2 regions of the Paenibacillus sp. M-152 genome follow, and region 1 is predicted to be linked to the other one. Evidence: riboswitches for the same ligand, from Rfam matches in the RefSeq annotation. Region 1 holds a riboswitch; the other holds the start of a gene.
What was found. A riboswitch is a leader RNA that binds a small molecule or an ion and turns the genes downstream of it on or off. The one in region 1 is predicted to bind ZMP and ZTP.

Region 1 (7,467 bases):
AAGCGGAATGGGCCAAAATGTCTCCAAAAGATTTAACGGAGTTCACGAGCAAAAAATAGAACGGAACTAGAAAGATCAACCCAACCACAATAAGCAATATTTCAGCTACCCATGTGCTTAAACGATAGTTCGATGTTTTTTCCATTACATTTCGACCTCCTTTTTCTTCGTGAGACGTACCTGAATGCTGGTAATGATCGCAACGACCACAAAGAAAATCATAGCCTTGGCAGTTCCCAATCCAAGTCGATTATTTGTAAACGCTTCATTATATATGTCCAACGCTACAGACTCAGTCGCCTTGAATGGCCCACCCTTTGTTAAAGCCAAATTCAACTCAAATACTTTAAAGGACCAGGATATCGCTAGGAACAAGCAGACGGTCACTGCTGGCATAATAAGCGGCACCACGATATGACGCAAAATCTGTCTTCGACTCGCACCGTCAATTTGGGCCGATTCAATAAGGGCGTGCGGAACATTATTTAGAGAGGATATGTAAATAACCATGAGATAACCTGCGTATTGCCAAACAAACACAATGACAGTTCCCCAAAAAGCAGTAGGCCCATCACCCAACCACGGTAGTTTGAAAAAGGATAGCCCTGTCGCCTCTCCCACCGCCGAAAAACCGCGTACAAATATAAATTGCCAGATGAAGCCGAGCAGCAAGCCGCCGATCATATTAGGCATAAAAAATACAGTTCGCAGTGCATTGCGGGTACGCAATGGCTTTGTAAGCGCATAGGCCAGGAAAAAGCCCACCAGGTTAGTTAAAATGACACCACATACGGTAAAACGGACCGTAAACCAAAAAGCATTACGGAAATCTGGATCATCTCTAAAAATATGAATGTAATTCCCTAGCCCGAGCCATCGGACATGTTCAGATACGCCATCCCAGTTCGTCATGGAATAATACAGCCCCAGCAGGAACGGAATGACCATAATTAAGACGAAAAACAACGCCATCGGTCCCACAAATACGAGCTGCTGCAATAATTGCGCGGATTTTCTTTGGCTCATTGCAATCACTCCTTTGTCGTAGATCATGAAGGAAAACGCGCGTAATCCTGACTGTAATCGCTTATTACCCAAAAATGTAAGTTTCGAGTCATCTGGACACAAAAAAGGCTGTTCCCCCTCCGCTAACGAAAGGAAAACAGCCTTATCATATAAGATTAAAAGGAATGACGATGAATTAGTATTGGGTTCCTGGATAGATTGGGAACTTGTCTGTCAACTCGCCAACCGCTTGGCTTGCTTTGGACAATACAGTATCATCTTTTGGATTTTTAAGAGTATCAGCAATGATTTTACCGATTTTAACCATAGCCTCTTCATCCATACCACGAGAAGTTGCAGCAGGTGTACCAATACGGATCCCGCTAGTAACAAACGGACTCGTTGGGTCAAAAGGAATGGCGTTTTTGTTGACCGTGATACCCACGGAATCCAATACATGCTCCGCTTCTTTACCTGTGATATTCAAATTGCGTGTGTCCAACAGCATCAGGTGATTATCCGTACCACCAGATACAATGTTAATCCCCTCTGCCAGCAGTGTTTCAGCCAGCACCTGTGCGTTGCGAACTACGTTTTGCGCATAGGTTTTGAATGATGGCTGGAGCGCTTCACCCAAAGCAACTGCTTTGGATGCGATCACGTGCATCAGTGGTCCTCCTTGAGTACCAGGGAAGATAGCTTTATCAATCGCTTGCGCCCACGCTTTGCGAGTCAGAATTAGACCCCCACGCGGACCACGTAGCGTTTTGTGTGTCGTTGTTGTCACAAATTGGGCATGAGGAACTGGACTAGGGTGAATCCCTGCTGCCACGAGACCTGCGATATGTGCCATATCCACCATGAACAAAGCACCTACATCATTAGCAATGGAAGCAAAAGCTTCAAAATCAATAGTACGCGGATATGCACTTGCACCAGCTACGATCAGACGAGGGCGGTGCTTGAAGGCTGCTTTGCGCACTTCATCGTAGTCGATACGGAAGTTGTCTTCACGTACACCATAAGCAGCAAAGTTATACAACAAACCGGAGGCATTAACCGGGCTTCCGTGTGTTAAGTGGCCGCCATGCGCCAGATTCATACCCAGCACAGTATCTCCAGGTTGAAGAGCTGCCAGATATACCGCCATGTTAGCTTGTGCTCCAGAGTGAGGCTGCACGTTCGCATGCTCGGCGCCGAATAATTCTTTCGCGCGGTCACGTGCAATATCTTCGACGATATCTACATGCTCACAGCCACCATAGTAGCGTTTGTTCGGATAACCTTCAGCATATTTATTGGTAAGCACGGAGCCCATGGCTTCCATTACTGCTTCACTGACGATATTCTCGGATGCGATCAGCTCGATATTGTGGCGTTGCCGTTTCAGTTCAAGCCCCATTGCTTCCATCACTGCCGGGTCACTTTTACGCAGATGTTCCATCATGATTGATTACTCCCTCTCCATGGTCAAATTGTTGGGTATACAAGCAAATGCCTGTTCCTCTGTTGGGTACCTCATCATTAATGCAAAAAAGATCAGTACTAACATGCCGACATGACAAATGCTAATCGCAGTTTCCGCCGGCTTCTTGTTCCAGACTGTACACTGCCCGTTGTCCGCCAATAAGTGGAGGACGAGTGAACGCAGCTGTCACACGTGCTTCACCAATCCAGCGAAGGCTTGGGCGAAACGGAACGGCAATTGGGCGCAGATGCATGCCAATCAGCGTTTCGCCGATGTCTATCCCGGCATGAGCCTGCACGTTCGCCGCCAGACATGCATCATCCATAGAGCGATAGGCAACGGTAGCCATAGAGCCTCCTGCTGTACGAATAGGAACAGCCGCAACCTCCATCAGTCCTAATCGCTCCAGTAGAGAACGCTCAACGACCAGTGCTCGGTTCAAGTGCTCACAGCATTGAAACGCCACATCAAAGCCATACTCTCTGCGAACGGATTCTACTCCAGACAGCACTTGCTGAGCCACATCGAGCGCTCCTGCTGTGCCGATCCGACTTCCAGCCACTTCACTCGTGCTTGCGCCAATAACCAGCAGGCGACCAGCTTTGAGACTGGCCGCTTCTGCAATTTCCCGCACGACAGAAGCGGTCTGTGCTTCGAGTGAAATCTCATGATCCAATTGTTCTACCATTGGAACCTCCTTTGGTTGAACAGCCTCTCAGAGACTAGGCACGGTTTCATGCCCCAAGTTCAACACACTCTCTCCTGATCACAATCTGACTATATTATAGCCGATGTTTCAGATTTCGAGCAGAAAAAATGGAAGAACAAGAAGGCAGCAGAAGATCTGCTGTAGCTTGTATACGAAAAAAGAGCAGTCCACACCTATGTGGAATTGCTCTTTTGCCCAGGCGACCGGCCGTATATCCGATGCTCCATCGTGGTTGATCCCACTTTTGTCGCCAGTTACACCGGATTCTCATTTTTCCACCTTATCTTAACGGATTAATCGTCGAAAATCAACAGATTCCGTACAAAATAGAGGAACGGTACCGATTTTATTCGGAAGAATCTTTTAGCTTGTCCAACAACTTATGCAAAGCCGTACGGATTTCTGCCGCTGTGACATCGTAGTCCTCACGCGAACCACCAAATGGATCTGAGATATCGAAGCCCGGAATCCGTTGGTGTAATTCAATCATTCGTTCACGCTCCTGCGTCGATAGCTCTTGTCCGAGTGAAGCCATCAACTGCTGTGAAGCATACAAGCCATCTAACTCCTGTACGTCATTCAGCACTGCGTCCCGGTCCTCCACATATTCCTTCAGCGTAAATACTTTGCCTGCCGTTTGGGGGAACCGCTGTACGACATGCTGTTTATGTCCTTGTGTCAAGGTTAAGATCAGATGTGCCCACTCGGCAAGCCCGTCGCTTAAAGGAGTTGAAGTGATCTGATCGGATATATCGTGATCACGCAGAACCGCCTCTGCATGTCGGGATATCGGCGTGCCGTCCATCGCAGCTACTCCAGCGGAACGCACGTCCAGTTCCAGACCATGCTCAGCAGCCAGCTTACGCAGCATTCCCTCAGCCATTGGACTGCGACAGGTGTTCCCTGTGCATACAAATAAAATATTCTTCAACGTCTTCACCCCCCGTATGTTGAAAATATATAAACAGAGGATTACTCAAATCCTGTATTTATTTTACACTGTCTACGTTAAAATCAAAACATAAACATAAAGCCGAATGCCAGCAAAATAGCACCGCCCACTGCTTCTCCATAATCCCCAAGATTACGGCTGACCTTGCGCCCCAGTAACAGCCCCAGCATCGCCATCGCTCCCCCGCAAAAACCAAAGGCCAGAACAGTCAGCACCAGGTCACTCTGGAACATTCCCAGTGACACTCCCACAGAAAATGAGTCAATGCTCACCCCAAGCGCAAACAGCAAAAGACCCAAAGGCGACCGATGATCCAAAACGTGTACGCCGTCCCCCTTGAAGGAATTATATACCATATGCCCGCCCAAAAGGATGAGTAATCCCCCTGCGAAGTAGGTCGTCACATGGCCTAATAAAGAACTCATATAATGGCCTGTGAACATTCCCAGCAATGGCATCAGGATGTGAAAAAAACCAATCACAGTGCTGATGCGCAGCACGTCTCGCAGGCGTATCCCCTTCATACCGATCCCTACGCCCAGCGATAGCGCATCCATCCCTAGCGCTACCGCCATGATCAGAATCGTTACAACCTGCCCAGCATCGGCAGAGGCTGCCAGCATACTCCATCCCTCCATTATCCGTCTGTTCTTGTACACGTTATGCGGACAAGGGGCAAATCAGTACAAGCAGGCACTGAAAATACCCAAAACAGAGATAAGGAGCGAGGAGAAATTAAAATAAGAGACTCAATTCTTTACAGAAGCTACAGACGGATGATTCGATGACCTGCCGCTTTAAGCAGTCGATTCATGACGGCGTCTCCCAATCCTTTCGGCGGACAGGCTTCCGCCAAAATGTAGGTGACGCCGTCCTCATCGCAGCGGCGCAGTACGCTGTATAGGCGCTGCGCCGCCTCATGAAGCGCGTCCAGCTTGCCCAGCGTGTAGACTCGTTCTCCGGCGTAGCTGGCGGCATGGTCGTCGAACGCGAGCACCGCCGTGCGCTCCCCGCGCGCGGTAGCCTCCGCCAACGCGGTGCGAATCCAGCCCGTCACTTCACCAGACGACGGGCCTTGTACCACACTCAAGCGCCCTCGTGGCGCATAGTGCGTATACTTCATGCCCGGCGAGCGTGGCGCCAGGCTATCGGCGTCCTGCCCGGGTGTGTCAGCCAGCGCCGGGTCCAGTACGACAGAGCGAGCAACCGTAGCGAGCTGTTCAGCAGTCACACCGCCTGGGCGCAGAATGGTGACGGTTCCGTCGTCACCGACTTGTACTACCGTGGACTCCAGCCCCACGCCCGTGGGACCTCCGTCCAAAATGCCGCCGATGCGGCCCTCCAGGTCCTCCAGCACATGCTGTGCTAGGGTCGGACTAGGTCTTCCCGAGCGGTTGGCGCTTGGTGCAGCCAGCGGACAACCAGCTTCTGCGATTAAGCGTAGCGCTATCGGATGATCCGGCATGCGCACACCGACCGTGTCCAGTCCTGCGGTCACACGCGATGAAAGTGCCTGCGACACTACTGGCAGTACGAGAGTCAGCGGTCCTGGCCAAAATGTATTCATCAGCGCTCGGGCTGTATCGTTTATTTCCGCTACCATGCCTTTTAATTGAGCAGCATCGGAAATATGTACAATGAGCGGATTATCGGACGGACGCCCTTTAGCAGCGAATACCGCCTCTACCGCTTTAGTGCTGCGCGCATCGGCCCCCAGTCCGTACACGGTTTCCGTAGGAAAGGCTACCGTCTCTCCAGCCTGGAGAAGTACGGCGGCCTCCCGTATGCCCTTTTCCGCAGTGATTAGAGCCTGTCCAGCTGAAAGCTCGTCAGGATCATCCCCGTCTGTGTTGTTCACAGAACCAACGGGAGCCGCTTTTTCCACCTCAAAAGACGAGGTAGCAGGTATAGTCGTGTCCTCATCAGGAACCAGACATCTTACATCCCACCAGTGTGTGTGAGAAGGCTGTAATGCCTGCTCCTGCCCTGCTCTCTCTTTTTTCACAAAACCTGCGTGCAAGTCATGCATTTGGTTCACTTTATCGCTCATATCAGATCATCCCATATCTTATTGTCATACAGGCCATTTCATTGCCCTGATCTCCAAAAACCCACTTTAACAAATCAGATCAATTTGGCTCTGCTATCTGCATATCTATCGTAAGTTCCATTATAACATATGGGGAAACTTACACTCGTTGTTCTCTTTTCCATAGCTCTAACGAGACGTTTAGGCAAACAAACCACTCACCCAGCTCCACAGACCCGTAAGGGCATCCCACAGGAAAAAACGTACTTCCGGCTCTTTGTCAGCAGCATTCGTTCGATTGTCTTCATGACTTGTTTTTGCCGATACAGTTTGTGCTGCTGCTTCACCGCTACCTGCATCAATAAAGCACAACGGCGGGAACAGCACACACCACCAATTTTGTCCTTTCCCTTGCCCCAGTGTAACTCGAAGCGCCTCATAATTCCCTGCTGGGTAAACAAGGCCACCGTACATTTTCGTCGGAAAAGGTACACTTGCCAGTTCCACCTGATGATCATACGCTATACCGCGTCGAGCCAGTTCCGCACCTACCAAGCGATCAATTTCAGGCAAATGTGCATCAATCAACACTCTGGCTTGATTTAGGCTTTGTGGATTATCCAGCTCACCCACCCACGCATTCATCTGCTGCACAATGGCATCCCGTATTTCGCGCTTAACCAACTGATCCTCTGGACGATCCGAATTAGCCAAAATGCGCAGTCGGATGGAATCGTGCGGAATTACCTTCAACCCTGTGGTGGCCACTCCAGACGCTAAAGTCCCTCTTGCTCCCGTGGTCATCGCAGCGTCCGTTTTTTGACCTTCCCAAGACATCATTAATATCGATATACAAAAGAGTATCATTGCAGCTTGCTTCATCCAACTTCTCATTTTCGTCCCCCCAAACCCAAACTCTATCATGTCTATCAGTCTGTCCGGTTTGGGAGAGTTTAAACCTATGAATCTCGTAAAAAATTCAGGCTATTGCAAGCTTGATCGTCACCTAGGAATATAAAAAAGCCCAGATTTCACAATCTGGACTCTTTCGTCGCACCGTTTCAACTCGCACAAATAACCATCAATATTTAGTCACAATCCGCCTGTACTAGGCTTTTTTCGCCTTCGTCAAGCTTACTCTGGAAGGCTGCGGCAGGTCATCCTCTAACTCCTGGCCATGCACCTTAATACTCATAACCAAGCCAATACTAGCCATGTTAATAAGCAACGAGGTACCGCCATAGCTTATGAATGGAAGCGTAATCCCTGTAAGTGGCATAATGCCCAGAAACGCACCAATGTTC
Region 2 (7,467 bases), 1.5 Mb from region 1:
AATCAATTGCTCCAGATAGGCAGGGTCCATCTCCTGTTCAAAGGAGCGTCCGCGCTTACGAATTCTGCCCAGCAAGGTATCCAAATCTGCTCTAATATAAACGATAATGTCAGGCTTGGGCATGTCATCTGTGAGCAAATGATAGATTTGGCGATATTTTTCGAGCTTCACACCCTTAAGCGTACGTTCAGCAAAAATCAGATTTTTATAGATATGGTAATCTGAAATTACAGGCTGGGCTTTCTCGATGTATTGCAGACCAGTATCCTCTAGCTGCTTATACCGATTGCAGAGAAAGAACATTTCCAACTGAAAGTTCCACTCATCTATATTTTGATAGAATTTATCGAGAAACGGGTTTTCCTCGACAATCTCTTTGATCATCGGCAATTGTAGCTCGGTTGAAAGCATCGAAGCCAACGTTGTCTTACCTGCTCCAATCGGCCCTTCAACGGCTATAAATGGGGCTTGTTTCATGCGGTTCTGCTCCTCCTTGTACTCCAGGTCCATCCTATGGACAACTATCCTATTGTATCACAAGGAAGTATGCTAGAGGCATAGCAAATCTATGGATAAAACAAAAAAACAGAGCAGCTACGCTTGGCTTCATAGCGTCCCTGTTCTGCTTAATATTTTTTGCCTGTCTCTCATTTGAACCAACCTTTTTCATTAAAACGTGTAATCGCCTCAATTCGGTTGCTGACACCCAGCTTATCGAGAATGACTGAAATATAATTTCGCACCGTCCCTGTTGTTAAAAACAGTTCACCAGCAATCTCTTTGGTGTTCTTTCCGTCAGCAATAAGCGCCAACACGGTCTTTTCACGCTCCGTTAGCGGGTTGACCTCGGCATAAGCATCATCAACCAGTTCTGGAGCGTAAATACGTCGACCTGCCATAATACTGCGAATGGAGGAAGCCAGTTCTTCACTGGGACTGTCCTTGAGTAAATAACCGTGTGTGCCTGCCTTAATCGCTCGTTCAAAATACCCCGGGCGAGCAAACGTTGTTAAAATAAGCACCTTGCAATTCAAGCCTCTGAGTTCCTCTGCCGCATCCAATCCGCTTTTTATCGGCATTTCGATGTCCATAATGCATATGTCTGGCTGATGTTGCTTCACCAGCTCTATAGCTTCTTCCCCGTTGCTTGCTTTTCCGACTACTTTCATGTCTTCTTCCAAGTCCAACAGGGAGGCTAGAGCACCCAGCAACATACGCTGGTCTTCTGCGATAACGATTCGAATCATGGCCCCACCTCCTCATTCGGCTTTTCAGTGATGTTGGGCACCTTAATGACCAGGGTCGTTCCCTGATCGGAACGCAGTTCCATACATCCGTTCACGAATTCGAGCCTTTCCTTCATGCCTTGCAGACCATGTCCCCGAAAGACTGCATTTTCTCCCATAATACCAACTCCATTATCCTGAATCCGCAGGGTCAATTCCTTACGAGACGGCTCAATGGTGATGGAGCAAGCGGTAGCTCCACTGTGCTTCACTACATTGGTTACGGCTTCCTTCATACACATGCTCAGCACATTTTCATTCATTAATGACGTATGCTCCAGCTTCGGGTCGCCCTCCAAGGTCAGTTCGATGTGAGCAGCCTTTAAAATTTGCCGAATACGTAGCAGTTCATCCTCTAGTCTCATGCCGCGCATTTGAGTAACCATTTCCCGTACTTCTTTTAACGCACTTCTTGCCGTGAGACGAACATCGTTAATTTCGACATGAGCCCGTTCCGGGTACTGGTCCAGTAGCTTGCCCGCCAAATCACTCTTCAGCCCAATGAGTGACAGCTTCTGACCCAAGGTATCGTGCAGGTCACGCGCGATTCTTTGCCGTTCCTCCAGCTTGATCAATTCCGATATTTTCTTATTGGCATCCTCTAATTGAACCTGAAGCCGATCACTCTTGTTGCGATTAAAATTTGTAATCGGAAGGAGGATCACACCGATCAGATTGAGCAAGATAAAAGGAATCTGCTTAATAAAAACAGGATTCTGAGAAACAAACCCATAATTGATTAATCCAATCGTAATAACCATTAAAATAATATACAGGGTCGTAAATGCAGCCTTACTTTTAATATTACCGATCAGATAAGCGATAAATATGGAAAAATACATATAGCTAAATAGCAGCGTCATCGTAATCGATATAGCAATCTGCACACTGGTCCAAAAATATATGAGCCAGCCCTGGGAGACAAAAGCCAGTACATAACAAGCAAAAAATACCAAAATAATCGCGGTGCCCAGAATAATATGACTTGTAGATGAAGAGCTAAAATAGTAAAAGGGCAGGATGTAAAAGACGACCCACACATAAGGGCTAAGTCCCGTATTTCTTTGGAAAATCTGATACCACTTTTGCATCCTGCCACCCTTTTCTAACTTTAGATATCCCTATCTTAACATACCAATTTCCGTACAACGTCTATTTTCTATCCGTGCCTACAACAGGTGTGGGGATGGGTTTTGAAGCGCCAACACGTTTGCTAAGCAGCGGCTTTACTTGTTTAAAGGTCAGAAAGGTTTTGGTACTTTCATCCCACAGTCGGAATTTCAAAGATTGCAGACTGCTACTCACTGTGATCGTGGTCGCCTTTTGCAGCAACGGTGTGGCTTCATGCGCTTTCTCCAAATTGTAATTTGGCACTTTCGGGCTCAGGTGATGAACGTGATGAAAACCAATATTGCCCGTAATCCATTGCAATACTTTAGGGAGCTTGTAGTAAGAGCTGCCTTCTACAGCCGCATTAATATAACTCCACTCTTCATCATGCTCAAAATACGAATCCTCAAACTGGTGTTGCACATAGAACAGCCAGATTCCCAACATACCAGAGACAAAAAAGATAGGCGTCTGTACCAGAAGGAATGCCTGCCAGCCAATAGCCCAGCACAACAGTGCATACAATGCAACGATGGATATATTCGTCACATAAGTGTTTATTTTTTCCTTACGTTTGGCTGTCTTGACATTAAACCGATAGGAAATCAAAAAAGTATAGATCGGACCTAGCCCGAACATAACCCAAGGATTTCGATATATACGATAGGCCATCCGTGTCCATGTGGAAGCCGCTGTGTACTCTTCTACCGTGAGCACCCACATATCACCTGTGCCTCTTTTATCCAGATTACTGCTGGTTGCATGGTGGATCGCGTGACTATTTTTCCATTGGTGATAAGGGCAGAGCGTAATAATCCCTGTAATCGTTCCCACAATATCGTTCAGCTTGCGACTTTTGAAAAAAGATTGATGACCACAATCATGAAAGATAATAAACGTCCGTACCACAAACCCTGCCGCAATAATGGTAATTGGAAGCGTAATCCAGTAAGAAACCGCCAGGCTAAGATAAGCGGCATACCACAATAGGATTAGCGGTCCCAAGGTATTGATAAGTTGCAGAACGCTGGATTTCGTGTTTATTTTCTCGTAGGGAGCCATATTTTTTTTCAATTGAGCTAACGGGAGTTGTGTCATACCCATTATGATCCTCCTTTAAAATGCAGCCCATACCTTGATCCTGTCAGGCGTACATGTTGGTCTAAGCTCAGTATAAGGAGACCGCTGGATCTGCTGTAGTCATAAACGTCAGTTCGGGCATATGACATTTGTCATATAGACAACTAACCAAACCTGTTTGCCAAATGTTCGCGGGTTTCCTTTCTGCTGTTTTTTTGTTAAAATGTAAGATATATAACGCTGTATGTGACTGGCGAAGTCAGTGGAATCAACCACGAGGGAGCATACAAACAAAGCGTACCGTTCGCCTGGGAGAAGTATTTGCAGAGGATTCGTCTGTCTTGACGACCTTGTGCAAATACTTTTTTTCGTTTTTTAAGACCATGACACCCTGTTGATTCTATTATGCGATAAATTCAGAGGAGGCTCGGACTATGGCTATTATCATGAAATCCAAAGAAGCAGCTGAGCAAGTGTATGCAACGATCCGTTCCCAAGTAGAGCAAATGAAACAGCAAGGACACCGTCCCCATCTGGCAACCCTGTTGGTAGAAGGTGATCCGGCATCTGCATACTATGCACGGACCAAGCAAAAAATAGCAGAGAAGCTGGGCATCTCATTTCATCTCCATACTTTTAATCGTCATGTAAGCGAAGCCGAGCTTCTGCACCTGATCGGCACCCTAAATGATGCATCCCATGTACATGGCATTATGCTGGAACTCCCGCTTCCTCAACATCTTTCCGCCTCCGTTATTAAACAATCCATCGCCCCCTACAAGGATATTGATGGAATTACACCTGATAACAAGCTGGCTACCGTTACGGGTGACGCAGGGCTGTACCCCGCTACACCTCAAGCCTGTATTGAACTGTTGAAGCATTACGGCCACTCCTTGGCAGGCAAAAATGTCACGCTCGTGGGCATTGGGCAGACGGTGGGACTTCCCCTTTTCCACATGCTGCAAAGAGAAAATGCCACCGTCACCGCCTGTCATGCAGGTACACGTGATATTGCAGAGCATCTGAACCATGCAGACATTGCCTTCGTCGCAGTTGGATGCCCTGATGTGATTACGCAGGATATGGTGCATCCAGGTCTAATTCTCGTGGATGCAGGGATTAATGAGACGCTGGAGGGAAAAATCGTGGGTGACGCTGCTCCGGACGTTGTAGAAAAGGTACATGCTATTTCTCCCGTTCCCGGCGGTGTGGGTACCTTAACGACTGCAATTTTGTACAAAAACTTGCTCAAAGCGATACGTCTGCAACATTACTCCAGAGAGGTGGTTTATTCATGAGTAAACTGTCGTGGAATCAGTCCATCGCACATTTTCTGAAAGAAGCTGCAAGTGCAGCGCCTACCCCCGGCGGAGGAAGTGTATCCGCGCTGACTGCGGCACTAGGCGCAGCTATGACCTCCATGACCGCCAACCTTTCAAAAGGAGAAAAATACGCGCACTTCCGTGAACAATTCGCGCAAGTCATTAGCAGCATGGAGAGATTGTCTACACATTGTGAGGAACTGATGGCCGCAGACATCCAATCCTTTGAACAGTACATGACCGCGTTGCGTTTGCCCAAAGAAACAGACGAAGAAAAGCGCTATCGTACCCATTCCTTACAAACAGCGGTGATTGCTGCCATTGAGGTCCCTATGCGCCTGCTCGAAGTATGCCGGGACGGACTATCACAAGCTTACAACATTGTTGAAATATCCAATAAAAATGTGATCTCTGATCTGGGCATCGGCGCGATTTTGTTTGAAGCAGCCGCTCAATCGGCCCTGCTTACCATTGATATTAACCTTGCCTCGCTCAAGGACTTGGATGTCAAACAATCCTACGAAGCCAAAACAGCCGTACTCCTCCGTGAAATCGGACAAATTAAAGAGCAAACCTTATTGACTGTGCGCAGTCGAATTGCTAATTAATCAGCTTATAACTGTGCGCAAGTTGTAATAACCAAAATATTCTGCCTATTTGGTGATTACAAATAACCTCCAAACCCATCTTTAATCGTTGGGTTTGGAGGTTATTTTATTGCTCCCAAAAAAAGATACTATCTTTACTTTTGGTTGATGCTCGCAATTTCCTTAAAGCTCTCGTCACTTGTCAGAGGGCATGACAATTCGTTACAACGTCGGATCTTGCCATCTTTAAATTCAAAAATAGCAATCAACTCCACCTGTCCCTTCATTCCATTTTTCTTCGTAATGTCTACGGTATAGCGTAAAGTGACACTTTGCAGCTCATCATCATACAAAAAATCATTAAATGGTGAAATGGTGATGTTGTCGATCAGGCTTTTTAACGTGGTAATATGCTGAGTAAATTCCTCCAAATTTGTGGTGACTCCATCTGTAACTTGAATATATTCAGGTACAAAATAATCAGGAATCTTCTCTACCTTTAAACCCACGACTATGTCATTATACATACAAGTTAGAAATGCTTTTGCCTCTGCTCTGTTCATTCTGTTCTCTCCACATCTTTATAGTAGTCGGGACCATGCATGCAGAAATCGGATGACTACGTCTAATTCATCTTCCGAAAAAGCATCAAATAATTGCTCGTATTGTTCCTTTAATTGCCGGTGCATCCGATCATGTACAGCAGCTAACTGCCTGCCTTCATCCGTTACGTTATAATATAATTCCTTATGATTATCCGACTTTTTTGACGTCAGTAACAAATGGTGTTCTATAAGAATATTCACGGCTTTGGTGACCGCTGGCTTGGATATATTCAGTTCAGCAGCCAATGATGTGTTATTCATACTTCCCTGACTGTTGCTAACCAGAGAGAGAATATGAAGCTGGGTAATCGTCCATCTCCGCTTCTCCCTCACCACTTCTTCTGTTAGAGTCTCTAGTAAAGCTTGACGTCTCTGTGCACTTTTTTCTCTTTCCAGTATAAAATGTTGGATAGCCTCAAATGTCCGTTCGTGTTTGGATTGACTCATAAATCCTCCATGTTTTTTATTAACCGGTTAATAAAAATAATTTATCGGTTAACAATATAATTGTCAAATTTCATCTCATGATTCCTTGGTACAACCTTTGTATCTGCTCAACAAATCAACAAAAAAAGCACCTCACCGCGGTCTGTTGTCCGTGTAGTGAAGTGCTTATTCCAGGTGAATCTCACACCTATTTTTTAGCTTTATTCTCTTTCTCTCTTTCAACCAGCATATCCACAACCATATCAATCTGTCCGGTAATAGCGATCGGATCGTAGCGATAGTACGTATCAAAATCATTAAAGAACACTTTATTATTCTTCACCGCAGGCAGATTCCCCCACACAGCGGACGATTTCAGTTGCTTAAGCGCGGTTCCCTTTTTGTCTGGATCATACGTAGTCAGGAACATGTAATCTGCGTCATACTGCGGCAGTACCTCCATTGAAAGCTGTATGGATTGTTCCTTGGAATTAGCTGTCTTTTTCGGCATGTTCAGTTTGAGCGCATTGTATACGGCTTGTCCGCCTCGTCCCGCATTGTCGCCAAAGATCCAAAGTGCGTTCTTGTCCGTCAGCTCATACAAACCGAAAGTTGCCTTTTCGTCAATAACACCCTTCAGACGAGCACGGCCTTCAGCAGCCTTTTTATCAAATGCAGCAATAAATTGCTCAGCCTTCTCCTTTTCCCCAGTGATATCGCCGAACAGCTTGACCGTATCATAGATATTAGTCGTCGTACCGTACGGAATGTACAGGGTAGGTGCAATTTTAGACAAAGCCTCATAATTGGTATCCTTCATAACCACGATCAGATCGGGTTTGAGTTCCAGTGTCTTTTCTAAATTGGTCGGATCCCCCACCTCTTTGGTTCCTTTTTCCTTTAGCAAATCGGTCAAAAAAGGATTTTGAAACGCAGTCGGCTCTACACCCACCACGTTAGCACCCACGGACAGCAACTCTCCGCCGTAAAAATCCGTTACAATACGCTGCGGCTTAGCGGGAATTTGAATATCCCCTTTAACCGTTTT

Region 2: another riboswitch for ZMP and ZTP. It lies ahead of EGM68_RS04840 (bifunctional 5,10-methylenetetrahydrofolate dehydrogenase/5,10-methenyltetrahydrofolate cyclohydrolase); the one in region 1 lies ahead of EGM68_RS23615 (TIGR01440 family protein).

The regions. Positions count from the first base shown of each region.
Region 1 covers NZ_CP034141.1:5,393,105-5,400,571, forward strand. The annotation lists gene EGM68_RS23600 (carbohydrate ABC transporter permease) at 1-145, opposite strand, end outside; gene EGM68_RS23605 (carbohydrate ABC transporter permease) at 145-1,026, opposite strand; gene EGM68_RS23610 (serine hydroxymethyltransferase) at 1,202-2,452, opposite strand; gene EGM68_RS23615 (TIGR01440 family protein) at 2,574-3,161, opposite strand; ZMP/ZTP riboswitch at 3,369-3,450, opposite strand; gene EGM68_RS23620 (low molecular weight protein arginine phosphatase) at 3,529-4,113, opposite strand; gene EGM68_RS23625 (manganese efflux pump MntP) at 4,197-4,757, opposite strand; gene EGM68_RS23630 (L-threonylcarbamoyladenylate synthase) at 4,901-6,184, opposite strand; gene spoIIR (stage II sporulation protein R) at 6,365-7,057, opposite strand; gene EGM68_RS23640 (FtsW/RodA/SpoVE family cell cycle protein) at 7,272-7,467, opposite strand, start outside.
Region 2 covers NZ_CP034141.1:1,052,672-1,060,138, reverse strand. The annotation lists gene EGM68_RS04860 (deoxynucleoside kinase) at 1-477, opposite strand, end outside; gene EGM68_RS04855 (response regulator transcription factor) at 648-1,247, opposite strand; gene EGM68_RS04850 (sensor histidine kinase) at 1,244-2,377, opposite strand; gene desA (Delta(5) desaturase DesA) at 2,439-3,500, opposite strand; ZMP/ZTP riboswitch at 3,713-3,797, shown strand; gene EGM68_RS04840 (bifunctional 5,10-methylenetetrahydrofolate dehydrogenase/5,10-methenyltetrahydrofolate cyclohydrolase) at 3,911-4,777, shown strand; gene EGM68_RS04835 (cyclodeaminase/cyclohydrolase family protein) at 4,774-5,409, shown strand; gene EGM68_RS04830 (nuclear transport factor 2 family protein) at 5,544-5,951, opposite strand; gene EGM68_RS04825 (MarR family transcriptional regulator) at 5,970-6,440, opposite strand; gene EGM68_RS04820 (ABC transporter substrate-binding protein) at 6,628-7,467, opposite strand, start outside.